DNA from 3 places in the Ensifer sp. GW821-FHT05G01 genome. Region 2 is predicted to be linked to each of the others. Evidence: predicted binding sites of a transcription regulator. Region 2 holds the regulator's gene; each other region holds the start of a gene.
The links. The regulator LexA, encoded in region 2, represses DNA repair genes until DNA is damaged. The targets are predictions, from matches to a motif close to TGTTCNNNNTGTGTTCNG.

Region 1 (10,111 bases), on a different contig from region 2:
TACCGGTCGAGAGCGCGACGCCGGCTGCCGTGATGATCGCGGCGACGATCTCGAATGGGCCGATCTCTTCGCCGAGAAGGACGGCACCGCCGATCATCGCCAACACCGGCGTCAGTGCCGTGAAGGCGGCGGCCTGGGTTCCGCCGAGGCTGCGGACCGCGACACCATAGGCAACCATGGCGACCAGGCCCGAGAGAAGGCCCTGGCTGGTGATCTGCAAGGCGATCTCCTTCAATGGAACGCTGACAAGCGTGCTGCCGAAGATGCCGGCAAGCAGCAGGTGGATCAGGAACGACCAGACCGCAATCAGTGCGCTGCCTTCGAGCGGGCTGAGGCCGGAGCGCCGGAAGGCGTGGGTGTAGATTGCCCAGAGCGTGGCTGCCGCCGGAAGCAGCGCGTAGCCGGCCCAGCCGGTGCCGGTGGTGCCGGCAAGGCTGCGGGCAAGCAGGAGGGCGACGCCGGCGACGATCGCGGCAAAACCGGCGATACGCATGCGGTCGGGCCGCTCACCGAAAACGGTAATGCCGATCAGTGCCGTTGCCAGCGGCATCGAGCCCCCGAGCAGCACGCCGACCGAAGATGCGGGTGTGGCATGAATGGCAAAGGCTGCGACCTGGAAGAACAGCGCGCCGGAGCCCGCGACCATCAGGATGAGCAGGAGCGCCGGCAGCTTGGCCGGTAGCAACCCGGTCTTCAGCCACACCGGTGTGAGGACCAGTGCTGGAATGCCGTAGCGGATAAGGCCAAGGTCTATCGTGCCGAGCGCGGTGCCGGCGGTGTGTCGTGTCGCAAGAATCCACCCGGCCCAGATCAGCACGGTGATGAAGGCGCCGGCATAGCCGGTGGCGACGGGTGCGGTGGTGCCGCGATCGAGTGTGAGCGCAACCATCTGATTTTCCTTCCCGAATTGGATGCCCGTCGTTATCGGGGCTGGGAAGAAGATTACTGCCAATGGGCAAGGCATGTCCTTGCGATTTATGCTCGAAATGGCCTATGGTGCGCAATCATGTGCCAAAATGGCCTCATTGGAATATCAGCTATGCCAAATCTGGATAAATTCGATCTCGCGATTCTCAAGATCCTACAGGAGGATGCGCGGGCAACGAACGTGGAGATTGCCGAACGTGTCAATCTGTCGCCGTCTCCTTGCCTGCGGCGTATCCGCAATCTGGAGAAATCTGGCATCCTGCGTGGCTATCGGGCTGATATCGACCGCAAGGAGGTGGGGCTTGGGCTGACCGTTTTCGTAGAGATCAAGGTCGGCCAGCACAGCCGCGAGAATGCCCAGCGTCAGCAGGAGGCACTGCTTGCCATTCCCGAGGTCGTGTCCTGCTTCCTGATTTCAGGAAATGCCGATTTCCTGGCCGAAGTCGTCGTCGAGGACCTGTCGGCCTATGAGACCTTGCTGACGGAGACGTTGCTGGCGATGCCCGGCGTGACGGACATTCGCTCCAATTTCGCCATCCGCTCGATCAAGACGGGCGGCCCGCTGAAGCTGCCGGAGTAGGGCTGAAAGCAGGTCGGCGATAGCGAAACCGGGCTCCCATCTCCCGCAGGCGGCAGGTTAAGTTTTTGTAAGGCACTGGAAACGGCGCCGATTGCGCTTATCTCATCGCGGTGGCCGCCCCCGTGTCACGGCAATGGAGCCAGTAAGCCTTTCATGAAAATCAAAGCGATCTTCAATCGGGACGGTGGAACCTTCCGAACGACGGACATGACGGCCTATGGCAGCAAGGTTGAGGCAATCTTTCGCGACGCCGGCCACCAGATCGAGATCGCGACCGTCTCGGGTGCCGAGATGCAGCAGGCACTCGAAAAGACCTGCAGGCGCGACGATCTCGACGCGATCGTCGCTGGTGGCGGCGATGGCACGATTTCGGCAGCCGCCGGTGTAGCCTGGAAAACCGGCATGCCGCTTGGCGTTGTCCCGGCCGGGACGATGAACCTTTTTGCGCGCACACTGAAATTGCCGCTCGATATCTGGAAGGCGCCGGAGGTTCTGGCGCAGGGCACGATCATCGATGGCGACATCGGCAGCGCCGACGGCCGCGCCTTCGTGCACCAGTTTTCGATGGGGCTGCACGCGCGCATGGTGCGCTACCGTGAGTCGTTCAGCTTTCGATCGCGGCTGGGCAAGATTACGGCAAGCACGCGTGCTGCCGTCGGGGTCATCCTCAATCCGCCGGATTTCGAGATCGAGTTCGACGTGGATGGCCATCATGAAAGCCGCCACGTCTCGGCGGTGTCCGTGTCGAACAATCCGTTCGGGCGCGATACGCTGATGTATGCGGACGATGTGACGGCCGGCCACCTCGGTTTCTACACTGCGCCGCCGCTCAGCCCGCCCGGCGTTGCCAAGCTGGCGCTCGACGTGCTGCGCGGCAAGTTCCGCGACAATCCCGTGATTACGGAAATGAGCGGCCATGCGCTGGACCTGCATTTCCCCAAGGTCGATCGGAAGATCAACTGCGTGATCGATGGCGAACTTCTGCCGATGGGGCGGGACGTCGCCCTAAGGATCCATCCGGGCGAACTGAAATTGCTCGTCGGTGCCGATAGGCCTGGTTCTTAACCCCGGGGCGGTCCGTGACCCCGGGGCCAATCGATCGCTCCGGGGCTCGGCCACGCGCCTGAGGCAGCCGATGCTGTCGTCGTGGTCGTCCTTGCCGTATGGCGCAGGAGCAATTGGCTGGCGCCAACTTCCATTTGCCATGCATCGCATCCGCCGTCGCGGACACGGTGCGACTGTGGAGAGAGCCGGAAGGGTCGTTACCGATTATTGGAACGACGTCTCGTAAAAGCTTCTGAGCTTGCGGGAATGCAGCTTTTCGGGCGGCATCGAAGCCAGCTTCTGCAGAGCCAGAATACCGATCTTCAGATGCTGGCTGACCTGCGTCCGATAGAAGGTCGTGGCCATTCCCGGAAGCTTGAGCTCGCCGTGCAGCGGTTTGTCGGAAACGCAAAGCAGGGTGCCGTAGGGTACCCGGAAGCGGAAGCCGTTGGCAGCGATCGTCGCCGATTCCATGTCGAGCGCGATGGCGCGCGCCTGAGACAGGCGCTTGACCGGTCCGCGCTGGTCGCGCAGTTCCCAGTTGCGATTGTCGATGGTGGCGACGGTGCCGGTGCGCATGATCTGCTTGAGATCATAGTCGCGGTAGCCGGTGACTTCGGCGACGGCGTCCTGCAGCGCCACCTGAACCTCGGCAAGTGCCGGCAGTGGGATCCAGACCGGCAGGTCGTCGTCCAGCACATGGTCTTCGCGCATATAGGCATGGGCAAGCACATAATCGCCGAGGCGCTGGCTGTTCCTGAGACCGGCGCAATGCCCGAGCATCAGCCAGACGTGCGGGCGCAGCACGGCGATATGGTCCGTGATCGTCTTGGCGTTGGACGGGCCGACGCCGATATTGACCATTGTGATGCCGCCATGGCCCTTCTTCTTCAGATGGTAGGCGGGCATCTGCGGCAGGCGGGCGAGCGTATAATCCGTTTCGGGCTTGTCGGCGCCGGCGGGCGTGATGATGTTGCCGGGTTCGACGAAGGCAGTGTAGCCATTGCCGCCTTCCGCCATCTGCTGGCGTGCCCAGGCGCAGAACTCGTCGATATAGAACTGGTAGTTTGTGAACAGCACGAAGTTCTGGAAATGCGTTGCACTCGTCGCCGTATAGTGGCTGAGGCGGGCCAGAGAATAGTCGATGCGCTGGGCTGTAAACGGTGCCAGCGGCGAGGGTTCGCCCGGGCCCGGTTCATAGGAGCCGTTGGCGATCTCGTCATCAGTCGTCGTCAGGTCCGGCGCGTCGAACAGGTCGCGCAGCGGAATATCAATGGAATCGCCGGCCGATGCTTCGACGTGCGCGCCTTCCCCAAACGCAAAATGCAGCGGGATCGGGGTCGAGGATTCCGACACGGTGACGCCGAGGCCGTGATTGCGCATCAGGTGCCCCAACTGTTCCTTCAGATAGTGCCGGAACAGTTTCGGTCGCGTGATCGTCGTGGTGTAAACGCCCGGTGCGCTGACATATCCGTATGACAGGCGGGAATCGACATGGCCGAAGCTGCTGGTTTCGATGCTGACCTGCGGGTAGCAGGCGCGATAGCGCGTCATCGGAACGCCGTTCTTGCCCAGCCCCTCGAAAGCCTCTGTGAGGAACCGGGTATTGCGATCGTAAAGTGCCTCCAGGCAATCGACCGCGGCCGTCGGATCTTCGAAGAACTGTGGCTCGAACGGGTCGGGTGTGGAGACGGAAAGGACGGAGTGTGAAGAGATTCGCTTGTTCATGTCGCATTATAGGCTGCGGCTTCTGACAAGCAAACGACAAGATGCGGCATGCACAACCGCACCGATCAGAACAACTTTAGCGCGGTCCGGCGAGAATGATGGTGCTGCCGACGAGGGCGACGGTCATTCCGGTCAGATCCCAGCGATCGGGCTTGATGCCTTCGGCGAGCCACAGCCATAGAAGCGACGCGGCGATATAGACCCCGCCATAGGCTGCATAGGCGCGGCCGGCCGCCTCGCTGTCGATCAAGGTCAGCAGCCAAGCAAACAGCGCCAGCGACGCCACGCCCGGGATCAGCCACCAGATCGGCCTGTCGAGTTTCAGCCAGGCCCAAAAGGCGAAGCATCCGGCAATCTCGGCGAGGGCGGCAAGCGAATAGACGGCATAGGCTGGCATAGATGGCGGATCCTTTCACGCGTGAAAGGACAGGAAGGCGTTTGGCGATGCAAGAGAGGAAGGCAAAATAAAAGGCGCCGGTGGCGCCTTCGGTCAGCTCATGGATTGGCGCTGCAGCGTCACGAAGAGAACGAGGCCGGCGCCCTGCTTGCCGATGCCGAGGCCGTTGGCCTTGCTATAGGCGAGCGCCCCAACCGGCGCCATCAGCAGGCTGGCAAGTGCAAGAACACGCAGCGAGAGAAAGGCGGAGGTGGAAAGGGCGGCCAGCATGTCGGTCTCTCCGTTAGAGCTTGGCTTGGCAGTATTGCGCCGTATGCGCGGTGCAATCGGTCAGCGAGCCGAGATAGGTGTTGGTGCGGCGACGTTCGGTGTCTGCACTGACTGCGGCGGCAAGGGTCATCGCGAAAACAACCATCAGAAGGCTGATAATGGTGAGGCGCCGAGCAAGAATGTCCATGGTTCTGTCCGTTGGTCTGGAGGCGGTTCAAATCGATTGAGTGGGTTTTCGCACAACCAAACTGAACTCTTGCTGATATCGCCGTTCATCTGGCGTTCATCTTGCGATTGATGTCGCCGTCATTCTCGCGGGTAGGGCGCGGCAAACTCGGTAATGAGGCAGTGGGTGGCGTTGGGTTGACGGCTCGATGGGCCCGTCCTTGCAAAAACAAAACCCGCCGAAAATCTCGGCGGGCTTGTCGATGATCGGAGGGCATCCGAGGGGCACCCATTTTAGAAGGATCGTTCCTGGAGAATCCCGCTCTTCAATAGATTCACCGAAGGCCGATCGGGTACTCTGGAATTCAAGTACCGGAGCGTGCTTTGTGCGCCCTTCTGAAGGCCCGGCGGTCTAGAGGCGCGACCAGGTCTGCGTTTTGCAGAGAACTTTGAGCACGCATCCCTTCATCTTTAGCGAGTTGCCGTCGACCGCACCGGAACCGCTATAGGTCTTGTCGGTTTCCGGATCGGTGATTTCCCCGGAATAGTTGCCGCCCGTGCCGGTCAGGTTGCCGATCCGCTTGCCGACGAATTTGCCGGTCTTCAACGTGACGCAGTAGGCGCCGCCGCAAGGGGCGATTTCGGCCGTCGCGCCGGTTGCGGTCTTCCAGTTGCCGACGATCGGTTCGGCGGCAGCAGCCGTTCCGGCAACGCCGACAGCGAGAGCCGCTGTCATGATCAAGGTACGTATCATTCATTCCTCCAGATAGAAGTCGCCGGCGCGGTCCGCTTCGCCGGCATCTCTGCAGATATCCTCGTTTGAAAGGCAGTCTCCTCACCGCCGCGGGCAAGATAGCTTACGCGTACGTAAAGGTAAACTGGCTTGAACGCACCCGTTTATGCTTTTTCTTTGCCGGTTTCCGGCGGAGAAAAATCGAGGAAACACAGCATCTGCGGGTTGGGTCCTTTTTTCGTGGTTACCATTTGGTTGAAATCGGCGGTTGAATATTTCGTAAATTTTTATGCGAATGCGCTGAATTTCCGGCCTTTCGATGTTTAACAAAAACTCAAGTTTACCAAGTGTTTGAACTTTGTTTGTCTCAAATTAATCATGCATTTTAAGCGCGTATTGAAGGCCGTGCCGCATAGTAAGACCCATAAGACGAGCGGAGAAATTCACTCCGCCGAATGACCGAAGATGACGCTGCAAAAGACGGCGCGGTTCGGAAAGGCCCGCAAAGAGGCACGGTCGAACAGGGACCAAAAACAAATGCTGATCTGGAGCATGGTCCGCCTCTAAAGGGCGGGCCGCTTCGGAAAACCAACCAGGCAAAACAGGGACAAGACAATGGCACGCTTTGATATGCAGGTTGCTTCGAATACCGCGATGGGTGGTGAAAACCAGGCGGACGTCTTCTGCGAGATGGGGCTGGCCTATGCCACCGGTCGCGGTCGTCCGGTCGATCTGGTGGCCGCCCACAAATGGCTGAATATCGCCGCGATCAAGGGCTGCGACCGCGCCGTCGATCTGCGCGCTGACCTTTCGATGACCATGAGCAAGGCCGATCTGGCCGCCGCTCTTCGCGCTGCCCGCGAATGGATGACGGTTCACTGAGAAACAGGCGGGGCTCGCGCTCCCGTCCAGCGGCGCCCGCGAGCGGGCAGGCGCCGGATATATGACCTACTGGCCGCCAGCCAGTTTCGCCATAACGTTGGGCAAGGCTGCTTCCAGCAAATCCATCTCCGCTTGCGGGCCGGTGCTGACGCGAATGCAGCGGTTGAGCGGAGCGACGCCGGGCATGCGGATGAAGATGCCGTGGTCGCTCATCAGCGTATCGACGATCGCGCGCGCATAGACCGCGTCGCGCCCACAATCGATCGCAACGAAATTGGTGGCCGACACGAGCGGCGACAAGCCGTTGTGTCCAGCGATCTCAGCGATGCGTTCGCGCGAACCCGCAATCCGCGCCGTGACCGTTGCCAGATAATCCTGATCCGCGAGTGCCGCGACTGCTGCTGCGACGCCGATCCTGTTCATCCCGAAATGATTGCGGATCTTGTCGAACGCCTGGGCGGTCCCGGGCGTGGTGATGATGTAACCGACCCGCGAGCCCGCAAGCCCATAGGCTTTCGAGAAAGTCCGGGTTCTCACGACATTGGGCATGTCGATGAACGCGTCGGTCGCCGGCAGGGCTTCCGCCGGCGCCGTCTCGCAATAGGCCTCATCCAGAATGAACAGCGTGGTTTCCGGCAACGCCTTGGCGAATTCGACGATACGCTCGGCCCCCCACCAGCTTCCCATCGGGTTATCAGGGTTGGCGAAGTAGACGAGCGGGGCGTTCTCCTTTTTGACCGCAGCAAGCAAGCCGTCTAGATCCTCGCGATCGCCGACATAGGGCACCGTCACCAGCCGTCCACCATGCCCGACGACGTGGTAGTTGAACGTCGGATAGGCGCCGAACGAGGTGACGACCGGCATGCCGGGTTCGATCACAAGCCGCACGATCTGGCCTAGCAAGCCGTCGATGCCTTCGCCGATCGCAATGTTGGCGGCCGAGACACCAAGTCGAGTGGCCAGCGCCTGCTTCAGATCATGGTTTTCCGGGTCCGCATATTTCCACGTTCCGGTCGCCGCCTCCCGCATCGCCTGCACGACGCTTTCGGCAGGCCCGAAGCCGCTTTCGTTTGCACCGATGCGGGCCGCGATGGCGCGTCCGCGCTGGCGCTCGATGGCCTCGGGTCCGACAAACGGAATGGTGGAGGGCAGGGATTGGATGAGTGGCGTGAAACGAGTAAAGGCGGACATGCTGGATATAGGGCCCCGTTCGAACAAAGTTCGCGGAACTTACTGCATAATTCCCTAAATCGGAATCGATTTGAGGGCAAAACGATGCCACGATTCAAAGTGTTGCAGCAACGTTTGCCCGCCTAAGCGGACACGCAGCCCTGCAACGCATGCTTTGGTGATGCGGAACAGCCTTGATGAGAAAATAGCGACGCGGATTGTAGCGCTTCGACGGGCGAGAGCCAGCAGGGCAAGACCTAGCGGCGCTTGGGTGCTTTGGCGTTCTGGCCGGTAAAGAATTCCTGCCGGATGATCTCGCGCAGCAGGGTCTGTTCGATCGGCTTGATGAATTGCACGCCGATGCGCTCGCCGTTGCGATAGACCTCGGCGCAGCCGATGCGAAGCGACGTGCCGATGATGTGGAGATAATAATGCTGTGGTAGGCCGATCGTGGTCTGCACGGCAAAGCTCGCGCCGCCACGCGAGATGTCGATCATCCGACAGGTGCGGACCGACACGCTGCCAAGCCCCGGCTGTACCGTCGTCAGGGTGGCGGCATGGCCGATGGAAAAGCGTTCGTATCGACGCTCGTAGAACGGCGAGGGCACGCAGGAATACATCGTCTGCTGCATCTGTCATTCTCCGCCTGCGCCGGATCGCGAAATGCGATCATTCGGCCTTCGATCGTGGGCAATTCATTTGTCCACGCTTAATCCTCGCGTGAATGCCGAGGTAAGTCGAGTGCAGTTTCGGTGCAGAAGTTTGCAATCCCCTGAAGGAGATCGATAAAAATGTAACGTCGGTCGTTTTCCTTGAGGCGAAGGCGGCGGGGCTCAAAAACCACCGCTTGAAAATTGCATGCGGATCAGCCGGCTGACGAAGTCCGGGGCGAGCAGCATGTTGAAGCGCACGCCAAGCTCAGCACCGCTACGATGGACCTGAGAGCAGCCGATCTCTTCCTTGAACCCGTCGATCTGGAGGAAGAAGTGTTTCGGCACCATCAGCGCGGCATTGAAGTCGAGCATGGCGCCCGCGATCGAAATGTGACGCAGCAGGCATTGATATTTGGTCTTTGCCTTGAGGTGCTGGCCGATGATCAGGATTCGGCAGGGACGCTCAATGAAGTAATGTTGATACGTGGTTGCCAGCTGCCCTGGCTTCGCTTCCGCGACATGCATTTTCATCGACATGGCAAGCTCCGATAACGCATAGCCTTTCCTTGGCGCAGGAGATGCATCGCGCCCGCCCGGAATCACCCGGCGCAAGAGATGCGGCGTCTGAGTTAAGGTTTCCGACTTGCTTCGACCTTGCGGCGCAGGCCGGAGGACGAGGCTCAAAAAATATGGCGAACGGGGACATTGAAAGCCTCTGGCTCATACGTAATAGTTTCATCAGGGCATGACTGTGGGGCGGTGGCATCGTTCCGAAATGCCGGCAATGGGGTTGTGCGCCTCCTGTCTCCTGCTCCCGAAGAGCCAGGATGTGAGGGAGCGCCGGAGGGAAGAGCATGATTACGGGGCAACTCCCGCGGTGGCGTTCATTCGTCATTCTTTTCGTGGCCGTGCTGGCCTTTGCGCCGACGGATGTCCTGGCCGCAAAACGCGTCGCCCTGTTGATTGGCAACGAGAAGTATGAGGCGACCTCGCAACTCAACAACCCCGCCAATGACGTCGAGCTGATGAAGGCCTCATTCGAGGAGGCCGGTTTCGATTCCGTCACCACGGTCCACGATGTCGGGCGCCAGGCTATGGTCAAGGCGCTGCGGGATTTCGAAGACCTGGCAACGGGCGCCGATGTGGCGATTGTCTACTATTCCGGCCACGGCATGGAAATGAACGGCCAGAATTTTCTTCTGCCGACCGACGTAAAATTGCAGACGGACAAGGATATCGAGGACGAGGCGGTCGGGCTCGATCGGGTTCAGCGTTCGCTTGAGGGCGCGACCAAGCTCAAGCTGGTGATTCTTGACGCCTGTCGCAACAATCCGTTCGAGCAGAGCATGACGCGCTCGATCTCGACGCGGGCAGTTTCGCGAGGTCTCGCGCGGGTTGAACCGGAATCGGCCGACCTGCTGGTCGCCTTTGCGTCCAAGGCCGGCACAGTGGCCCTTGACGGCGAGGGGAAGAACAGCCCCTTTGCCACGGCGCTTGCCAAGTATCTCACAGAGCCGGGCGTCGATGTGCGGATCGCCTTGGGCAAGGTGCGCGACGAGGTG
Region 2 (10,111 bases):
GCATCTCGCCGGCCTCATAAGCTGGAGTGTGTCGCAACCCACGCTTTCTTGGGCGTTGGGAGAATGTCAACGTACCGAAGCCTCGGCACTGATTTCTCGGCTTCGCCAACCGTCGCCTGTCAGGGCGGACGGCAACAGTGGTGCCGCGACGGTGTCGTTATCATCTAGCGCATACTTGCCGCATGGTTCCGCTGCTGCCTTGAACGCGTCAGTCATTCCGCCGGAATGAATTTCAGTGTTCCCGCGAGCCTTGGTCCGCTCAAATCCTTGGTGTCCAGTGGGTGATTGATGCCGTCGTTGACGGGCAGTTCTACGAAATCGAATGGGCTGACGCCCTGGAGGCATGCGGCGTTGACGCCGTAGAAGTCCGGGTTCGCGCGCGGTTTGTGGAACGTATAGATCCCGCATTTCGAGCAGAAGTAATGTTCTGCGGCCTTTGTATTGAACTGGTATTTGGTGAGAGCCTCGCCTCCGGAAAGAACCGTGATCCCGTCCTTGGCAGCGGAGACGGCAACCGCACCCTTCAGCTGACAATAGGAGCAGGTGCAGCGGCGAGCGGTATGAAGACCGTTTTTCAGTTTTACATTGAAACGAACCGTTCCGCAGTGGCAGGCTCCGTCGAGGTCCTGAACGTCGAGATTCATGCAACCATCCATCTGATTTTGAAGCACATTTGCACGTCTTCAATATGGGGCGGATTGCGCATGCTCAAGCGTATTCGTACGCTGAGGCATTCTTGAGGATGATCTTGCCATCCGGGTGGCTCTGCGCGTCGGCCACCTCGGCCAGGCGTGTTGCGCGTCGCAATGTCTGTGAAGCCCGCGAGCTTCCACACCACATGCCGCCGTCCCATCGGCGCGACGGTCGACGACTTGCGGTGGAGGCTATCTGCGAAGAGAAAGCGCTTGATTGAGCATCGGGCGCCCACTCCACGCTGAGGGTGGGCCCAATGCATGGCTTGGGCAATCATGGCGCGGGGCTCTATGGTCTCAAATTGCCGGTGCAGCAAATTTCAGCCGTTGCTAGCCTAGCCCCACCTGAGCAACCAGTAATCTGGAGGTGGTGACAACGCGACGCGCTGCCGCCGATCAGAAATCAGCCGCTCGTTGCCGCATTGGGAAAATGCGCGGCCTGCTCAATTCTCCTGAACGGAAACGCCGCCCTCGCCAATCTTGATCTCGACACCGGCAGGTTTCGTTTCCTCACGATAAGCATAGACGCCGAGCCCGATGACGGCGACAGCGAGCACGGCGATGACGAGATAGAGGCTATTACGGTTCATTCAGCAGTTCCTCACTTGGTTACGCGAATGGGTAACTAGGCTGCCATCGTCGAAAGGCAACGGTGCGATCGTCGGGTGCGTTGGGCTCAAGGGATCCATGGCTCTGAGGAAGATCAGATTCGGTTTCCGTGCGTAGGCAGCGTATCCCTTTTCCCTAGCACCCTTTGTGCCTGACGCGCTGACCCGCGCCCTCGGTGGGCGAGTGACAATCGCTGCAAGTGCGATGCATGATTGAGCCGCCGACTCATTCTAATTTGCTCCTCATGCCGCGACGTCACTCATCTGTGGGCTATCGCCTTTGCAGGCATGCCCGGCTTCGCGGGCTGCCAAGATTCGGGGCACACCTGGCGCAGCAGTGGCGATGTCAGCCTGTTCCTTATTCTCCGCCGATGTCAGTTATTCTTCATGGGTGATCCGACGCGCGCGCGTGCGCTTCACGCGTTTGCGCCGCGAATAGGCATGCGCGGATCTGGCTTGCCGGCGACCTGCCCCGAAATGGTGATTCTGCCCGTATTGTCAGTGCAAAGATTATTGTCTCTAGACGACATCAGGAATGAATATTCCAGCGATGCGACCCGTATAGGTAGCGTCAAACAAAACCGACAATGGAGGAAATGACATAAAATGAAATGTAAGATCGCCCTGACTGCTCTTGCCATTTTTGCCGCAACGACGGCCACCGCAAGCGCTGAGGATCTCGTCTTTCAGCTGAAGAACAAGACGAAAGCCGTTCTGACGAACTTCTATACCTCGCCGGTTGGCGTCGATCAGTGGGAAGACGATGTCTTCGGGCGGCAGGTGCTTAATCCGGGCGAGAGCATGGAAATTACCATCGCCGACGGACGCGATGTCTGCAAATACGACATGCGCTTCGAATTCGAGGAAGGCTCCGGTCTCGACACGACCGAAGACATGCAGGACCTCTGTGAGTTGGGCGAGTACTCCATTCACGAATGAAAATTGTCGAGCGCGTAAAACGCTCAACCTGACCACATCCGTCTCGCTACCTCTTGGGTGGCGAGACGTTCAAGCACAAGAAGGCCTGTCCAGCAGAAAGACAGCCATCATCATCTGGCTTAGTGATAGCGACGGATCAAGCCAACGAGCTTGCCCTGTATCTTGACGCGGTCCGGGCCGAAGATGCGCGTCTCGTAGGCCGGATTGGCCGCCTCGAGTGCAATCGATGCGCCTTTGCGCCGGAAGCGCTTCAACGTCGCTTCCTCGTCATCGACAAGTGCGACGATGATGTCGCCGGGGTTTGCCGTCGTGGCATTGCGGATGATCACCGTGTCGCCGTCGAAGATGCCGGCCTCGATCATCGAATCACCCTTCACTTCAAGGGCGTAGTGCTCGCCGCTGCCGATCATATCGAGCGGCACGGTAATATCGTGTGTGTTGTTCTGTATTGCCGAGATCGGTACGCCGGCGGCAATGCGGCCCATGACCGGAACCGAGACGGAGCTGTTGTCTGCCGCCGGCGGCGCTTTCGCGGCAACCGGGGCGGGGGCGGGAGGTTTGCCGAGACTTCCTTCGATGACGCTTGGTGAAAACCCGCGACGCGGCTGAGCGCTTCCCGCGTAAGCTTCCGGCAGCTTGATGACCTCAAGCGCCCGGGCGCGGTTGGGAAGGCGTCGAATGAAACCGCGTTCCTCTAGCGCCGTAATCAGCCGGTGAATGCCCGACTTCGATGCCAGGTCGAGTGCATCCTTCATCTCGTCGAAGGATGGCGGTACACCGGACTCCTTCATGCGTTCGTGGATGAAAAGAAGCAATTCCTGTTGCTTGCGGGTCAGCATGGCAAGTCGCTCCAGAGGCGTGAAACAAATCAAGAACAGACACTATCTGTTCCATATGTGTTCCGCAAGTGCCTAAAATTCCGTGAATGTTGTATCAATCGTGCGCCTATCCGCTGCCTCGATGCTGGGTATGCCATGCGGAGCTGCCATGCCTCGCGCTTTTCACCGAATGAGGATGCAATGAAAACGCTGATTCGGATCCTGTCGACGATCGTTATCGCAGCGACCGCCGTCCTCGGGTTTCGCTGGTATCAATATGTCGACAACAGGCAGAGCCCGTTCGATGAAGTCGGCATCGCATTGAATGCGATGATGCCGGGGCCGGTCCGCCAGTGGGGTTGTGACCGGTTAAAGTTCACCTTTGGCAAAGGATTGCCACCACGAGGGTGTGCCACGAGCGATGGTAAAGAATGGAAGTAGCGCCGAGATAAGCGGTTGGGACAGCGGGCATGTCGAGGAGAGGGCGTTTCAAGCCGGCTGCGTTGCCGAACAGGCGTCCTCGAACTCCTTCACGGTCTCGGCAGAGTTGTCCTCCGGCAGCACGGCATCTGCCGCGTCGGTCGCCACCGGCGTGTCGCCTTGGTAGACGAATGACTGGATATAATAGGCGATCGAGCCTTTCCAGACATTCCGACCGTCGATCTGCTGGCAGGGGATGGCCGATTCGAAGTCCGTTTGCAGGTCGTCGACCGTGGCCGCGCTAAGGGCGATGTGGGGCGATGCGAAAATCGAGGCGATAAGCAAGGCTGCAAGCACGATGGACGTCCGCTAGGTCAGAAGTGGTGCCGATAGATTGGTTAACGATGTGAACCGTGCTTTCGTTCCGGAGTCCAGCAAGCAGGCCGCGTACCCATGCCGTGTTCAACAGTTCTTTGCGAAAGGCGACGATCGCTCTTCAAGCTGTGGCAGCGAAGACACGAAGATTGTTTGGAAGAGCGAGTGTTTCGGGGCGTTTGTTGCTTCTCCGGTATCGGCCCCGAGCGGCATGGCTGGCGGCAGATCGGCCTTGGGGGTCGCGACGGGAGACGACTGGCAAGCGCCGCCGGCAGTGTTTCCTGTGTCTGCGGGAAGGTTCACGCGCCGGTCGGGTGTGCTGCGGAGCCGGCATCATTGCTGGTTTGTTGTCGCGGGACCAGTCGCCCTTGATGTGCGGAGACGTGCACATCCGGTCCGACTGGCCACTGATAAAACCTAAAGGCGTATTTGATTTTCGAGGTTGGAGCGGCTGCCTTACTTTTTGTCTTTCTTGCCCAAAGAGAAGCTGCTGCCTGCAAGCTTCACCTGGGAGCCTTCTGGCGTAACGGCGGCTTTGACGGTCTTGTCCTTCTTGGGCTTTCTAACCTCGCGGTTGCTTCGCACTTGACCTTTTGCCATGTTCGTCTCCTTGGAAAGGCGTGCCGGGGAGCCCATGTGGGCGCCGAATGACCGGCGGACTAGCGTGCATTGATACGGCCGGAAGTCAATGACGGCGCTCGGTGTGCATTGGTTCGGGCGGGCGCCATGGCCTGAAATGAGGTCAATGTTCCGCTGGCGTGATTATAACACCGACTCTGTTATTTGCCGCGCCCCTGAGAGGCTGTCGTGGGCCCAATCACGGCGGCGACCTCGGTGATCTTGTTGGCCGGAAATCCGCCTCGTTCGGCATGTTCGCGAATAACGTCGGCGCTTGGCGCCTCGTGGACGCAGTAGATCTTGTCGCCGGCGACATAGCTGGTGATCCATGTGTAGGGGACGCCGAGATCTGCAACGACTGCGTTGGATTTCGCCGACAGCGCGCAGAGGTCGTCCTGACTAAGCTTGTCGGCTCCGGGTACTTCGCGCTCTATGATGAAGGTGGGCATCGCTCAGTTCCTCAACTGTTGGATGACCACATATGAAGGCGCCCTAATGAAGCGGGAGTCAACGTTTTCGGTTGCCATAAGTTGTTTCACGGCGAATTCGCCGAATGTATCCCGATCCGGTCGAAAGCCGCGTTCCGGCCAGATTTGAAGCAAGCCGCATCAAACGGCCAGAGGATTCAGAACCCTCGTTCTATCGAGATTGCTGTGGTGCCGGATCGTGTTCGATAGCCCCAGCGCGACGCTTTCGCACCTTGGCCCAATAATTGGCGGTCGCACGGACGAGCTGTCGCTCTCCGTGGCAAAAAAGACAGCGCCTCAGTAGCTGAGGCGGAAGCCGCCGGGGCTGGCTGCCGATGGATCTGGTTCCGGCGAAGGCCCTTGCCATTGGGCGTAGGTCGTGTTGGCGTCGCCAGTGCTTGCGCAGCCCGACAGCGTCAGAACAGCAAAAAAAGCGGCTGTCGTCAGATATTTAAGAGGCATGGTTTTCTCCAGTTGTGGGAGATTGCCCAGGCCTCGAAGGGCCGGAATCAGACTTTCACCCAATTCCTCCGGGATGGCAAGCGGACCTGACGCCCGCCTTCCAAATGCATGCCTGAATACCGGCGCGACGGCAGCATGTGCGCGCCAAAGGGGCAATCGGAAACCGCTCGAACACTCGCGGTTTCGATCGAGCTCGACGTCGAATGGCAAGAAATGAGACAGTGGATGGCGGAGGAGGTGGGATTCGAACCCACGGTACGCTTTCACGCACGCCGGTTTTCAAGACCGGTGCCTTAAACCGCTCGGCCACTCCTCCGGGCAGGGCGTTATTGCGCGAAGGCTTGTCACTTTGCAAGATTTAACATGCGTCGGCGGCAAGATTTTCTGAACGCGTCAGCTTGCCCATCTGTCTTGGTAATCATTCGTAAACCATAACCGGAGATTTCGGGCGCTCGGCTGTTCGCCGGTTCGCATTTTTGCCTTGTTGCTGTCATGATTAATCGACTGTTCCGTTTCGGGACGCCGAGATTTCCGCTTGGGGGCAAGAGTGGAAGGTTTCGAGTACGGCTTGTTCGAATGATGTTGTGGGACAGATGACATCCAGTAAAAATGCGGCATATCTGATCAAGGGACTGCGCCTTGCGGCGGTTCCCGTGCTTTGCGCAACGCTTGCGGCGTGCGGATCGACGTCCAGTATCAAGAAGAGCAAGCCGAGGAGCAAAGAATACTTTGCCGAGTCGGTTTATGGCGTGAAGGCGAGCCCCCGTGTCGCCACCGGCAAGAACATCCCGAAGGGCGGTGGCCGGTTCCAGGTTGGTAAGGCCTATCAGGTCAAGGGCAAGTGGTATCAGCCGAAGGAAGATTTCGGCTACAACAAGACAGGTGTCGCGTCCTGGTATGGTTCGGCTTTCCATGGACGCCTGACCGCCAATGGCGAGGTCTACGACAAGCTCCATCTTTCGGCGGCCCATCCGACATTCCCGTTGCCGAGCTATGCGCGTGTCACCAACACCGAAAACGGCACCTCCGTCATCGTTCGGGTGAATGATCGCGGCCCCTATGAATATGGCCGGATCATCGACGTATCCTCGAAGACGGCGGATCTGCTCGACATCAAGCAAAAGGGCAGTGCCAAGGTTCGGGTGCAATATGTCGGTCGCGCACCGCTCGAAGGCAACGACATGCCCTACCTCATGGCGTCCTATGTCAAGAAGGGCGACCGTAGCCCGGGCGTCATGCCGGAAGGCCAGATTGCAACAGGCGTGATGGTTGCCTCGAATGAGCCCATGCGCAATCAGCTCGGCACGCTCACCATTCCGTCCAAATCGTCTCTTGATGAAAGCAGCCCGGTGACGGCCCTTGCGGCACCCGTTCCGCAGTTTTCCGCACCGCAGTCGCTGGAAGAATTCGTGATGCTGCCGGAGATCGGGCCGATCCCGCGCGAGCGGCCGGAATACATTCCGATGCCGGACGGCAATATGGCCTATGCGGCCGCTTACGTGGAAGTGCGGGTGAGCGATGCCAAATCGCCGTTTGAAGCGATCATGGTCGAGACCAATCCGCTTACACCCGAATCCATCGTTGCCCATGCCAAGCGTGAAGGCAGAACCGGCGCGATCCGGTAGATCGGGACGTTGTGCCATTCTGATGACGCTGCTATGCCCAATGGGAAGCCGGAGTTTCCCATGCGCTTGAAGATGCTTTCGGTCGTGTTTGGTTGCGCGGCATTGCTTGCGGGCGCTGCTGCGGCTCAGACGCCACCGGTGGCGTTCGACACCAAGGCCAAACAGATCCTGTTGGTGGATGCCGAAACCGGCACCGTCCTGTTCTCCCGCGCCGAGAACGACCCCGTTCCACCCGCCTCGCTTGCGAAGTTGATGACGATGGAAGTCGTCGCCGAGGCGATCGCCAAGGGTGAACTGTCGGCCGAAACTGTCTTCGAGGTTTCGGAACACGCCTGGCGCACCGGCGGCGCACCGTCCGGCACTTCGACGATGTTCGCGGCGTTGAAGTCACGCATCCGCGTGGCCGATCTGCTGCAAGGGGTGGCCGTTCAGCTTGCCAATGATGCCTGCATCATCCTTGGCGAGGGGATGGCCGGCAGTGAGGCTGCCTTTGCCGAAAAGATGACAGCCCGTGCCCGCGTGCTCGGTATGCCGATCGCCACCTTCCGCAACGCAACCGGTCTACCGGATCCGCAGAACCAGATCACCATGAGCGAACTGGTGGCTTTGACCCGTCATCTGCACGAGGCGCACCCCGATCTCTATCGGCTCTACGCGCAGCCTGAGTTCGAGTGGAACAAGATCCTTCAACGCAACAAGAACCCGTTGATTGCGGCTAATGTCGGGGTCGACGGGGTGGCGACGGGGTTTGCGGAAGGCTACGGCTTTTCGCTGGCGGCCTCGATGCAGCGCGGCGATCGCCGTGTCTACCTCGCGATGGGCGGCCTTGAGACCGATAAGGAACGCACCGAGGAAAGCCGAAAGGTGCTCGATTGGGCAATGACGGCGTTTGAAAAGCGGCGGATCTTTGCCGATGGCGAAGCGATCGGTGAAGCCAGCATCTACGGTGGTGCTGCCCCGCATGTGGCGCTTGTCGCCGGCGGGCCGGTCGACGTGCTGCTGCCGGTCAACAACCCGGAACGCCTGACGGCCCGCGTCGTCTACAAGTGGCCGCTGCGCGCTCCCGTCGAAGCGGGGGCCGAAGTCGGCGTCGTGCGACTTTGGAACGGCGAAAAACTGTTGCGCGAGGTGCCCGTCAAGACCGCCGAGGCTGTTGGCCAGGGCACCTTGGCAAGCCGCGCTCTCGACGCACTCCAGGAACTGCTCTTCTTCTGGCTGTAACAAAACCGATCCCAGTGGTTTCATCGTTTGGGCCAATCGGCTAAACAGGGCAAAATTGCATGCCGATATAGGAAAGCACCGTGCCGCTGGCAAAAGGTCTGTTTGTAACATTCGAGGGCGGGGAAGGGGCTGGCAAGTCGACCCAATTGCGCCTGCTCGCCGAATCGCTGCGTTCGCTGGGCCATGAAGTGCTGACAACGCGCGAGCCGGGCGGATCTGTCGGGGCCGAGGCGGTGCGTCACGTGTTGCTTTCGGGGGCTGCCGAAGCCTTTGGCGTGCGGATGGAGGCCATCCTGTTTGCTGCGGCGCGCAGCGATCATGTCGAAGAGGTCATCCGCCCCGCGCTTTCCAGGGGAACGATCGTGCTTTGCGACCGCTTCATGGATTCGTCGCGCGTCTACCAGGGCATCACCGGCAATCTGGAGCCGGCCTTTGTCGAGACGCTTGAGCGGGTAGCGATCAACGGTGTCGTGCCTGATCGAACGGTTATCTTTGATCTGCCGGCGACTATCGGTCTCGACCGTGCCCAGCGCCGCGCCGGCGATGACAGCCCGGATCGGTTTGAGAAGGAAAAGCTGGAGACGCACGAAAAGCGCCGCGAGGCTTTCCTCGATATAGCAAAGGCCGATCCGGACAGATGCCGCATCATCGACGCCACTCAATCCGCCGAGGCGATTGCCGCCGAGGTGCTTGGTCTCCTTGAAAACCTGCTCGCAGACGCCGACATGTCCGAGCCTACATCCACAGGGTCCGCACCATGACGACGGAGACGCCCGGTGTGCTCGAAGGGGCGATTGCCCCGGTCCAGAACGACCGGCTGTTTGGCCATGAGCAGGCGGAAGCGTTTCTGGCGCAGAGCTACCGATCGGGCAAGGGGCACCATGCCATCCTGATCGAAGGACCGGAGGGGATCGGTAAGGCAACGCTTGCGTTTCGCTTCGCCAGCCATATCCTCAATCACCCGGATCCGGCGACCGCGCCTGAAAGTCTTGGGGATCCCGACCCCGCTTCGATCGTCGGCCGGCAGCTGGCCTCGGGCGCATCGCATAATCTCCTCCATCTGACACGGCCGGTCGACGAGAAGACGGGTAGGGTGAAGGGCGCGATCACGGTTGACGAAGTGCGAAGGGCTGGCAAGTTCTTCGCTCAGACATCGGGCACCGGCAATTGGCGCATCGTCATCATAGACCCGGCCGATGATCTAAACCGCAACGCCGCCAACGCCATTCTGAAAATTCTCGAAGAGCCGCCGCGTCGGTCGTTGTTCCTGGTGCTGACGCATGCGCCAGGTAAGCTGCTGCCGACGATCCGTTCGCGTTGCCTGCCGCTACGGCTGAAACCGCTGGAGCCGCCGGCGCTGCGCCAGGCGCTCGACCATCTTGGCTTTGATCTCCAGAGCGAGAATGCCGACCGCATTCTGGCCTCGGCCAACGGCAGCGTTGCGGAGGCGCTGAAGCTGATCAACTACGGTGGCCTTGAGATCGCCGCGACCTTTGAGGGGATCCTCCAAGGGCAGGGGCCGGCAATTCGCAAGGACATGCACAAGCTTGCCGACGTTCTCTCGGCAAAGGACAGCGAAACGATTTTCGACTTCTTCACATCGCTGCTGACCGGGCGGCTCATGCGCGAGGCCCGCGATGCGGCCGTTGCCGGCGATATCATGCGCGCCGAACGCTTCGCCCGGCTTTCGGCCACGACCGGTGAACGTCTCACCGTCAGCGACGCCTATAATCTCGATCGCAAGCAGACCATTCTTTCGTTGCTGGATGACGTCAAGGCAGCATTATAGCTCGATCTCAAACTTCCACTTTCGTTTGATTGCCGCGACGAGATCGAGATCGTGATGATGGGCGAAAAGCAGCACGT
Region 3 (10,111 bases), on a different contig from region 2:
CAAAATGGCAGAAACATCGCCTGAAAAGCAAGGGGTTTGACGGGCGCTGTCCCCAGATGACGCGCGCGCCGGGTGCTTGCCGCCCTTGCCCTGCCATGTCGGCTCACTCATAAAGGCTAAAACCGGTCAGCCGGCACAGTCATCAGGAAGCTGCAGTTGGAAAAACACAAGACGTCGGACGCTACGGACGGGCAGAAGCAGCGCGGCTACCGCCTGCACAATGCCACCATTCCTGCACGCCCGCTCGATGTTGCACTTTATCTCGTGGCGACGCCGATCGGCAATTTGGGCGACATTACCCTGCGTGCGTTGGAAACGCTTGCGGGCGCTGACGTGCTCGCCTGCGAGGACACGCGCGTGACCCGCGTGCTGCTCGACCGCTACGGCATCGTCAATCGGCCCTATGCCTATCATGAGCACAACGCCGACGAGGTCGGCCCGCGGCTGCTCGCGGCTCTTTCAGAGGGCAGGTCGGTGGCGCTGGTCTCCGATGCCGGCACGCCGCTGGTCTCCGATCCCGGCTACAGGCTGGCGCAACTGGCAATCGAGGCCGGCCACCGCGTCGTGCCAATCCCCGGCGCCTCGGCGCCGCTTGCAGCCCTCGTCGGTTCCGGTCTGCCGAACGATGCCTTTCTCTTTGCCGGCTTCCTGCCGACAAAGGACAAGGCCAAGCGCGATCGGCTGCAGGAGCTGGCGACGGTGCCGGCGACGCTGATGTTCTTCGAATCGCCACACCGGATCGCGGCCACGGTAACGGCCGCCGCTGCCGTGCTCGGCGAAAACAGAAGGGCGACGGTCTGCCGCGAACTGACAAAGACCTTTGAAGAGTTCCGCCGCGGTACGCTGGGTGAGCTCAAGGCGTTCTATGAAGACGCCGGCGCGGTCAAGGGCGAGATCGTGTTCGTCATCGGCCCGCCGGACGCGCCGCCGGAGCCGGAGGCCGCCGACGTCGACGCGCTGCTCGTGCGGCTGATCGCCGACATGTCGACCGGCAAGGCGGCGACCGAAGCCGCCAAACAGACGGGCCTTCCGCGCAAGGAGCTTTACGACCGGTTGCTGGAACTGAAGGACCGCGATGGCGACTGACGGCCCCGATCGACGCAAGCTTCAGGCTCAGAGGCGCGGTCGGTTCGCCGAGTATCGCGCGGCCCTTTGCCTGATCGTCAAGGGCTATCGCATCGTCGCCATGCGCCATCGCACCAGGCTCGGCGAAATCGATATCATCGCCAGGCGGGGCGATCTCATTGCCTGCGTCGAGGTCAAGGCCCGCCGCTCGGCTGACGACGGTGTTTTTGCCGTCACCGCAACAGCGCAGCACCGCATTCGCGCTGCAAGCGATCTCTGGCTCGCGCGTCAGCCCGATTTCTCCAGACTTTCCGTGCGTTACGATATCATCACGGTGACACCCTGGCGCTGGCCGCGACATCTGCCCGATGCTTTCTAAATCGGCGCGAGACGAGGGAAGATGATTGCGGTGTTCCGCCTGCGCCTCGTCTTGGAACAAATTCGCGAATTTGTAATCGTCCCGACATAAAAGCGTTACCGGCCTGTCATGGAAGGCCACTAGTCCACTGCCATCCGCAATCCGGTGGAGAGGACCAGTCATGTTCAAGAAAATTTCGCTCGCAGCTTTCACCCTTGCTTTTTCGGCAACCTCGTCGCTTGCCGCAACCGATATTACCTGGTGGCACGGCATGGCCGGCCGCAACGGCGAAGTCATCAACGAGATCTCGCAGAAGTTCAACGAAGCCCAGAGCGCCTGCGCCCTGACGCCGGTTTCGAAGGGCACCTATGAGGAAGCGCTGGCTTCGGGCATCGCCGCATTCCGCTCGGGCGAACAGCCCAACATTCTGCAGGTTTTCGACGCGGGCGCCGCGACCATCATCAACGCCAAGGGCGCCGTCGTTCCTGCCGAAGACTTGATCATCAAGGCCGGCCACACCTTCGACCGCAACGCCTTCATTGATGGCGTGCGCTACTTCTACGCTGACAGCGAAGGCAAGTTCGTCGGCATGCCGTTCAACTCCTCGGCGCCGATCATGTACGTCAACGACGAAGCCCTGAAGAAGGCCGGCGTCGAAGCCCCGAAGACCTGGGAAGAGTTCGAGGCCGCTGCACCCAAGCTGAAGGCTGCCGGCTACATCCCGCTCGTTCAGTCGCAGCTGACCTGGCAGTTCACCGAGAACTTCTTCTCGCGCAACAACATCCAGTTCGCCACGAACAACAACGGCTACGACAGCGTCGTCGACACCACGTTGAAGGTCACTGACCCGAACCTCATCATGATGTTCGACAAGCTCAAGGCCTGGAAGGACGAAGGCTACTTCGCCTTCTACGGCGCCGGCTGGAACGACAACCAGAAGGTCTTCGAAGAAGGCAAGGCTGCATTCTGGATCGGCTCGTCCGGTTCGTTCGGCGGCCTGCAGAAGACGGCGCAGATGCCTTTCTCGGCAACATTCCTGCCCTATTGGAACGCGATCGAGGGTGCCGGCACCAACTCCTTCATCGGTGGTGCTGCCCTGTTTGCGATGTCGGGCAAGACGGATGAGGAAAACAAGTGCGTTGCCGACTTCTTCCAGTTCCTGACCTCGCCTGAAATCCAGTACTTCTACCACAAGGCTACCGGCTACGTGGCCATTACCAAGGCAGCCTACGAGCTTGCCCAGAAGGACGGCTACTACAAGGAAAAGCCGGTCGCGGAAGTCGGCATCAAGCAGCTGATGCTGCCGGCTGGTGACTGGTCGAAGGGCTACCGCCTCGGCTTCTACCCGCAGATCCGCGAGATCATGGAGCGCGAATACGGCCGCATTTTCTCCGGTGAAACCACCGTCAAGGACGCCTTCGACACCATCGAGAAGGAAGGCAACGACCTGCTCGCCCGCTTCGCCAAGACGGCCGGCTGATCTCGATGACAACTGGAACGGAACGCCTCCCCGCGACGCGGGGAGGGACTGCAACGGATGGGCGTCGCTCGGGCGCCCTCCGGCTGTTCGGCGGCAAGGCGAAGGGCGGCGATGAAGCGGCCAAGCGCGTGCAATTCTCTTCGCCCTACCTGCCCTACCTCTTCCTGGCGCCGCAACTGGCGATCATCTTCGTATTTTTCTATTGGCCGTCGATTCAGGCGATCCAGTCGTCCTTCTATCTGGAAGACCCCTTCGGCTTCGGCTCGACCTTCGTCGGCATGGCGAACTACACCGACGTGCTGAAATCCGGCGAGTATCTGGGTATCGCGCGCTTCACGGCGATCTTCACCGCGCTCGTCACTTTCTTCGCGCTGTCGATCGGCCTGCTGCTGGCCGTCAAGGCGGATGGCGTCATCCGCGGCAATGCCAGCTACAAGACGCTGCTCATCTGGGTCTATGCGATCGCGCCGCCGGTTGCCGGCCTGATCGGCATGATGTTCTTCGACCAGCATATCGGCCCGATCGTCGAACTTGCTCGATGGTTCGGCTGGGACATCAAGGTCGGCCTCAACTATTCCGATACTGCCTTCGCGATGATCGTCGTCTCGGTCTGGAAGCAGATCCCCTACAATTTCATCTTCTTCCTCTCCGGCCTGCAGGGCATCCCGGTGGCGGTGCGCGAGGCCGCGGCGATGGATTGCCGCTCGGGCTTTCGCCGCTTCTGGACGGTGATCCTGCCGCTGCTCGCACCGACCGCCTTCTTCCTTCTGATCATCAACGTCACCTATGCGCTGTTCGACACCTTCGGCGTCATCGACGTGATGGTGAAGGACAAGGCAGCAAACAATCCGATCACCCTTGTCTACAAGGTCTACATGGATGGTTTCCGCGGCAACGACCTTGGCGGCTCCTCGGCCCAGTCGGTCATCCTGATGCTCATCGTCTTCGTTCTCACCATCTTCCAGTTCCGCTTCATCGAGCGGCGCGTGCACTACAATTGAGGCGGGGCCGATGTATCGCACCAAGTTTTTCGACCACGTCATCCTGCTCTTCGGCGTCTTCATCATGGTGGCGCCGGTCGTGGTCGCCTTCATGACCTCCACGCACGAGGCGGCCGATATCCACCGCAACGGCCTCAGCCTCACCTGGGGCGGCCATTTCGTCGAGACCTATGAGACCGTCTTGACGCGCAAGGGCGGCTTTACCGGCAAGATCACCGGTCTCAACATGATGATGAATTCGATGATCCTGGGCCTCGGCTTCGCGGTCGGCAAGATCGTCCTGTCGATGCTGGCCGCCTATGCGATCGTCTATTTTCGATTCCGGCTCGGCACCTTCTTCTTCTGGATCATCTTCACGACGCTGCTGCTGCCGCTCGAAGTGCGCATTCTTCCGTCCTATGAAGTGATGAACACGCTGAAGCTGACCAACACCTATACCGGCCTGATCGTGCCGCTGCTGGCGTCGGCGACGGGCACCTTCTACTTCCGGCAGTTCTTTAAGTCGGTGCCGGATGAGCTGCTCGAGGCGGCGCGCATCGATGGCGCCGGGCCGTTCAAGTTCTTCATCGACGTGCTGGTGCCGCTGTCGCGCACGATGATGGCGGCGATCTTCATCATCATGTTCGTCTATGGCTGGAACCAGTATCTCTGGCCGACATTGATGACCACCGACGAAGGCTTCTTCACGCTGGTGCGCGGCATCAAGCAGATCCTGCTCGTCTGGGTCGGCTCGAACATCCCCGATTACAACGAGGCCTTTGCGCTGGCGATCCTCGCCATGCTGCCGCCGGTCCTGATCGTGGTGATCTTCCAGCGCTGGTTCATCAAGGGCCTGACGGAAAGCGACAAGTAGACAGCGCGGAGGCGGGATTGTCCCCGCCGCGCGCTCCAACGCAATTTTACCAACGGAGGCAGCCATGGCGGCCATCACCATAGCCGAAGTCTCGAAGATCTATACCGGCAACGTCGAGGCGGTGAAATCCGTCTCGATCGATATCGAGGACGGCGAATTCATCGTTCTGGTCGGCCCGTCCGGCTGCGGCAAGTCCACGCTCCTGCGCATGGTCGCGGGGCTTGAAGGCATTTCCAGGGGCACGGTCAAGATCGGTTCGCGCGTCATCAACGAGGTCGACCCGGCCGAGCGCGATATCGCCATGGTCTTCCAGAATTATGCGCTCTATCCGCATATGACCGTATACCAGAACCTTGCCTACGGCCTGAAGAACCGCAAGACGCCGAAGGCCGAGATCGACGCCCGCGTCGCGGAAGCCGCGCGCATGCTGGAGATCGAGCCCTATCTCGACCGCAAGCCGCGCGCGCTTTCCGGCGGTCAGCGCCAGCGCGTGGCCATGGGCCGCGCCATCGTGCGCAAGCCGGCAGCCTTCCTCTTCGATGAACCCCTGTCCAATCTCGATGCGAAGCTGCGTGTCTCCATGCGCGGCGAGATCAAGCGGCTGCAGAAGCGCCTCGGCACCACGTCGCTCTACGTCACCCACGACCAGCTGGAGGCGATGACGCTTGCCGACCGGCTCGTGGTGCTGAACGGGGGCCGGATCGAGCAGATCGGCCGTCCGCTCGATGTCTATCATCGCCCGGCCTCGACCTTCGTCGCGAGCTTCATCGGCTCGCCGGCCATGAACCTGATCAAGGGCAATATCAAAGGCGCAAGCCTGCATATCGGCGCCTACCGGATCGAGCTTGGCGATCATGCTCCGGTCGAAGGACCTGTAACAGTCGGCCTGCGCGCCGAGGATCTGAGGCTTGCCGGCGTCGGCGAGGACGCGATGCTGTTCCAGGTCGACTATGTCGAGGAGCTGGGCGCACAACGCCTCGTCCACGGCACCCTCGAGGATCAGGCGCTGACGGTGGCGCTTTCTCCCGAAATCCCGCTCCCCGGCGATCTCGCCGTGACCATCGCGACAGACCGCCTGCATTTCTTTTCGCCCGACAATGGCAAGCGACTGGAGCGCGGCGCGTCCTTCGCCAATATGGGCGAAAGCGCACGTCCCCTCAGCCTGGAGCCGGCACTGTGATCGACGAGACTGTCAGCATTCTGTCCGTGCCGTCGCAGGAAACCCGCGCCGGTTTCACGGCGATCGAGCGCTCGATCGCGGCCCACGACGCCGTGCTGGCGACGTTGCCCGAGATGAGCAGCATCGAAATCGGCGGCGAACCATCGTCGCGTGAACCGCTGTCCTTCCCGTTCACCGTTGCTGCCTGGAACCTGGAACGCTGCCTGTTCGCGCCTGAGAGTGCGGCCCATCTGGCGGCAACCGCTGCGCCGGTCGTTCTGCTTTCGGAAATGGACAACGGCATGGCCCGTACCGGCCAGCGCCACCCGACGGCAGAAGTCGCCGCCACGCTTCGGATGCAGTACGCCTATGGTGTCGAATTCATCGAGCTTGGCCTCGGCTCCGATACGGAGCTGGAATTCTGCAAGGACGATTTTAACGCAAAAGGCTTTCACGGCAACGCACTGATGGCCGCGGTGCCGCTCGCCCGACTGTTCATGCTCCGTCTCTGGGGCGAGCGGCTCTGGTTCATGGATGGCGGCGACCAGCCGCGTGTCGGCGAACGTTTTGCCATCGGTGCGGTGATCGAGACCGAAGCCGGCCCCTTCGTTGCCGTCTCCACCCATCTCGAAAGCGCCACCACGGCGCCGTACCGCGAGCGGCAGGTCAAGGAACTCATCGATGCGCTCGATGAAGCCTTCCCCGACATGCCGGTCCTGATCGGCGGCGATCTCAACACTGGCAACCATGCCGGCGGCGATTTCGAGGCCGAAGGGCTGTTTGCCATGAGTGCGGCGCGCGGCTTTACCCGCCATGGCGGACCGATCGATCAGATGACCACCCGCCCCAGCCTGATCACACGCTGGCCGGAGCGGGCGATGAAGCTCGACTGGTTTCTGTCACGGGGCATGAAGATCGGCGAAAGCCGCGTCATTTCCTCGCTCGACGCAAACGGCCGCCCGCTGTCCGATCATGATCTCATCACCTGCGTCGTCGAGGGCTTCGAGTAGCCTTGCCTAAGGCGGGTCCGCATTCTACATGTTGCGGGCTCTTTTGGAGCGGGCGATGAAACGGGTGTGCGACCTTCTGCACGCCCCCGCTCTAACGTATTAGATTCGATCACGATCCTGGACGAGTTGATCCGGTGTCATCGTGATCCAGCGGGGACGGGAATATGGCGAAAATCGTCAATGTCGGGGTCCAGATGGACCATGTTTCGGGCATCAATATCGCGGGCGATTCCACCTTCGCGATGAGCCTTGAGGCACAGGCCCGCGGCTACCGGCTCTTCCACTATACCCCCGAGAAGCTGTCGCTGCGCGACGGCAAGGTTTTCGCGACGGCGCAGCAGATGACGCTTCGCGACGTCAAGGGCGACCACTTCACGCTCGGCGAGCCCGAGCGGCTCGACCTTTCGACAATGGACGTGATCATGCTGCGGCAGGATCCGCCCTTCGACATGGCCTACATCACCTCGACCCACCTGCTCGAGCGCCTGCATCCGAAGACGCTTGTCGTCAACGACCCGGCCTGGGTGCGCAATTCGCCGGAAAAGATCTTCGTCACCGAATTCGCCGATCTGATGCCGAAGACGTTGATCACCCGCGACGCGGCCGAGATCGCGCGTTTCCGCGAGGAGATGGGCGACATCATCCTGAAACCGCTCTACGGCAATGGCGGCGCCGGCGTGTTCCACTCGGCGCGTGACGATCGCAACATGTCGTCGCTGCTCGAAATGTTCGGCCAGATGTTCCGCGAACCCTTCATCGCGCAGGAGTATCTGCCGGCGGTGCGCAAGGGCGACAAGCGCATCCTGCTCGTCGACGGCGAGCCGGTGGGAGCGATCAACCGCGTGCCGGCTGAACACGACGCCCGCTCCAACATGCACGCCGGTGGCCGGCCCGAGCCGACCGAATTGACGGCGCGCGAAAAAGAAATCTGCGCCCGCATCGCCCCGGCGCTGAAGGAGCGCGGCTTCCTCTTCGTCGGTATCGACGTCATCGGCGACTACATGACCGAGATCAACGTGACGTCGCCGACCGGCATCCGCGAAGTCAAGAAGTTCGGCGGCGCCGATGTTTCCAGCCTGCTTTGGGATGCGATCGAGCGCAAGCGCGCCTGACGCTTGGCGCGCAACAGCGCGGTTTGTGATAGCGACATGGACGAAACAGCACCGTGCTCTAAGCGGACCTGAGGGATCGCACGCGGTGCCTCGACCATTCATTCGGCCTTCCGGTCGTACCCCGCCACCCGAAGCGGGTGACGTTCGGTGAATGCAATGTTCTATTATTGTTCTTGTTTTTGTACGTGTTCCGTGCAAGATTTTCCGCTGCAACCAAAAGGGTTGCGGCGGCACGGCGGGCCGTCCCGTTGAAAGAGGCGGTCATGGTTGCGCGTGTCAGTACGATTGCATTCCAGGGAATAGAAGGCGTGCCGGTCGACGTTCAGGTGATGGTCGCGCCCGGACGGGTCGGCATGCAGATCGTCGGTCTGCCAGACAAGGCTGTCGCCGAAAGCCGCGAGCGGGTGCAGGCGGCCCTTCATGCATCTGGTCTGGCGCTGCCGGCAAAGAAAGTCACCGTCAATCTCGCGCCCGCGGACTTGCCGAAGGAAGGCAGCCACTTCGATCTGGCGATCGCGCTTGGCCTGATGGCGGCACTCGGCGCCATCCCCGGCGATGCGCTTGCCGGCTATGTGGTGATCGGCGAGCTTAATCTCGACGGCACGGTCGCCTCTGTCGCCGGCGCGCTGCCGGCGGCAATCGGGGCCAATGCGCTCGGCAAGGGATTGATCTGCCCGGCCGAAAGCGGACCGGAGGCGGCCTGGGCCGGCGCCGACATCGATATTCTGGCACCCCGCAGCCTGATCGCCGTCGCCAATCATTTCCGGGGAACGCAGGTGCTTTCCCGGCCCGAACCGGCCATCCGCGCCGGTGCCGCGGATCTGCCCGATCTTGCCGATATCAAGGGGCAGGAGAGTGCCAAGCGCGCGCTCGAAGTGGCGGCAGCCGGCAACCACAATCTCTTGATGATCGGCCCACCGGGCTCGGGCAAATCGATGCTGGCTTCGCGCCTGCCGTCGATCCTGCCGCCGTTGACGCCGGCCGAACTGCTCGAAGTCTCGATGATCCACTCGATCGCCGGGCAACTTCCGGGCGGCAAGCTGTCCGACCGGCGGCCGTTCCGCACCCCGCATCATTCCGCCACCATGGCGGCCATGATCGGTGGCGGCTTGCGCGCCAAACCCGGCGAGGCGTCGCTCGCCCACAACGGCGTGCTGTTTCTTGACGAGTTTCCGGAGTTCACGCCGCAGGTTCTCGACGCGTTGCGTCAGCCGCTGGAAACGGCCGAATGCATCATTGCCCGTGCCAACCACCGGGTCAGCTATCCCGCCGCAATCCAGCTGGTGGCGGCGATGAACCCATGCCGGTGCGGCATGGCGGGTGAACCCGGCCGCAGCTGCGCCCGCGGACCGCGCTGCATGAGCGATTACCAGGCGCGCATCTCCGGCCCGCTGATGGACCGGATCGATCTTCGCATCGACGTGCCGGCCGTCAGTGCCGCCGACCTGATCCGGCCGATGGCGGCAGAGGCGAGTTCGGGCGTGGCGCGACGTGTGGCCCGCGCCCGCGAGCTGCAGCTCGATCGCTTCGCCGCGCTCGGCAGTCGCGAATCCACAAGCAACGCCCGTTGCTCGACGGCGATGATCGAGCGCATTGCCGAGCCCGATGCTTCGGGGCTGCAATTGCTGCGGGACGCGGCCGAGAAGCTGAAGTTTTCCGCGCGCGGTTATCATCGCGTGCTGAAGGTCGCGCGCACGCTTGCGGATCTCGACGGGGCGGCGACGGTCGGTCGCGTTCATCTTGCCGAGGCGATTTCCTACCGCATCGCCGGCGAGCGTCTGCAGGCGGCGGCGTAAAGCTATCGTCGGGTGCGGTGTGTGTTACCGCAGGTGCGGCAGTCGGCGTCCTTGCTTTCATGCCGCCGCCTGAAAAGCATCGCCGAGCAACAAAAAGGGCGCCACAGCGCCCTTTCGTGCATCACCTATAGCAAAACGCTTACGCGCCCAGACCGTCGAAAAGCACTGTCGAAAGATACCGTTCCGCAAAGGACGGAATGATGACGACGATGTTTTTGCCGGCGTTTTCCTCGCGTTGGCCGATCTCGATGGCCGCGGTGAGCGCAGCACCCGAGGA

Region 1: AC07UR_RS05605 (sel1 repeat family protein) is a predicted target of LexA. The motif match lies at 6,193-6,210, and genes of this name have one in related genera.
Region 3: AC07UR_RS01355 (YifB family Mg chelatase-like AAA ATPase) is a predicted target of LexA. The motif match lies at 8,196-8,213, and genes of this name have one in related genera.

Annotation. Positions count from the first base shown of each region.
Region 1 is NZ_JBWKSC010000001.1:1,145,486-1,155,596, forward strand. Features, by position in the region: gene AC07UR_RS05565 (DMT family transporter) at 1-889, opposite strand, end outside; gene AC07UR_RS05570 (Lrp/AsnC family transcriptional regulator) at 1,040-1,507, shown strand; gene AC07UR_RS05575 (diacylglycerol/lipid kinase family protein) at 1,661-2,572, shown strand; gene AC07UR_RS05580 (AMP nucleosidase) at 2,777-4,279, opposite strand; gene AC07UR_RS05585 (YnfA family protein) at 4,356-4,676, opposite strand; gene AC07UR_RS05590 (hypothetical protein) at 4,770-4,946, opposite strand; gene AC07UR_RS05595 (hypothetical protein) at 4,960-5,133, opposite strand; gene AC07UR_RS05600 (DUF2147 domain-containing protein) at 5,524-5,865, opposite strand; gene AC07UR_RS05605 (sel1 repeat family protein) at 6,460-6,726, shown strand; gene AC07UR_RS05610 (pyridoxal phosphate-dependent aminotransferase) at 6,793-7,917, opposite strand; gene AC07UR_RS05615 (PilZ domain-containing protein) at 8,154-8,528, opposite strand; gene AC07UR_RS05620 (hypothetical protein) at 8,730-9,086, opposite strand; gene AC07UR_RS05625 (caspase family protein) at 9,404-10,111, shown strand, end outside.
Region 2 is NZ_JBWKSC010000008.1:300,118-310,228, forward strand. Features, by position in the region: gene AC07UR_RS21030 (GFA family protein) at 213-644, opposite strand; gene AC07UR_RS21035 (hypothetical protein) at 1,136-1,282, opposite strand; gene AC07UR_RS21040 (hypothetical protein) at 1,907-2,239, shown strand; gene lexA (transcriptional repressor LexA) at 2,359-3,078, opposite strand; gene AC07UR_RS21050 (hypothetical protein) at 3,259-3,498, shown strand; gene AC07UR_RS21055 (hypothetical protein) at 3,547-3,834, opposite strand; gene AC07UR_RS21060 (hypothetical protein) at 4,309-4,452, opposite strand; gene AC07UR_RS21065 (DUF4242 domain-containing protein) at 4,632-4,919, opposite strand; gene AC07UR_RS21070 (hypothetical protein) at 5,235-5,399, opposite strand; tRNA gene AC07UR_RS21075 (tRNA-Ser) at 5,626-5,715, opposite strand; gene AC07UR_RS21080 (septal ring lytic transglycosylase RlpA family protein) at 5,993-7,024, shown strand; gene AC07UR_RS21085 (D-alanyl-D-alanine carboxypeptidase family protein) at 7,085-8,245, shown strand; gene tmk (dTMP kinase) at 8,326-9,006, shown strand; gene AC07UR_RS21095 (DNA polymerase III subunit delta') at 9,003-10,034, shown strand; gene AC07UR_RS21100 (pyrophosphohydrolase domain-containing protein) at 10,029-10,111, opposite strand, start outside.
Region 3 is NZ_JBWKSC010000001.1:259,715-269,825, forward strand. Features, by position in the region: gene rsmI (16S rRNA (cytidine(1402)-2'-O)-methyltransferase) at 157-1,086, shown strand; gene AC07UR_RS01320 (YraN family protein) at 1,076-1,444, shown strand; gene AC07UR_RS01325 (extracellular solute-binding protein) at 1,605-2,903, shown strand; gene AC07UR_RS01330 (ABC transporter permease subunit) at 2,909-3,904, shown strand; gene ugpE (sn-glycerol-3-phosphate ABC transporter permease UgpE) at 3,915-4,757, shown strand; gene AC07UR_RS01340 (sn-glycerol-3-phosphate import ATP-binding protein UgpC) at 4,822-5,937, shown strand; gene AC07UR_RS01345 (endonuclease/exonuclease/phosphatase family protein) at 5,934-6,926, shown strand; gene gshB (glutathione synthase) at 7,091-8,038, shown strand; gene AC07UR_RS01355 (YifB family Mg chelatase-like AAA ATPase) at 8,302-9,834, shown strand; gene cysK (cysteine synthase A) at 9,974-10,111, opposite strand, start outside.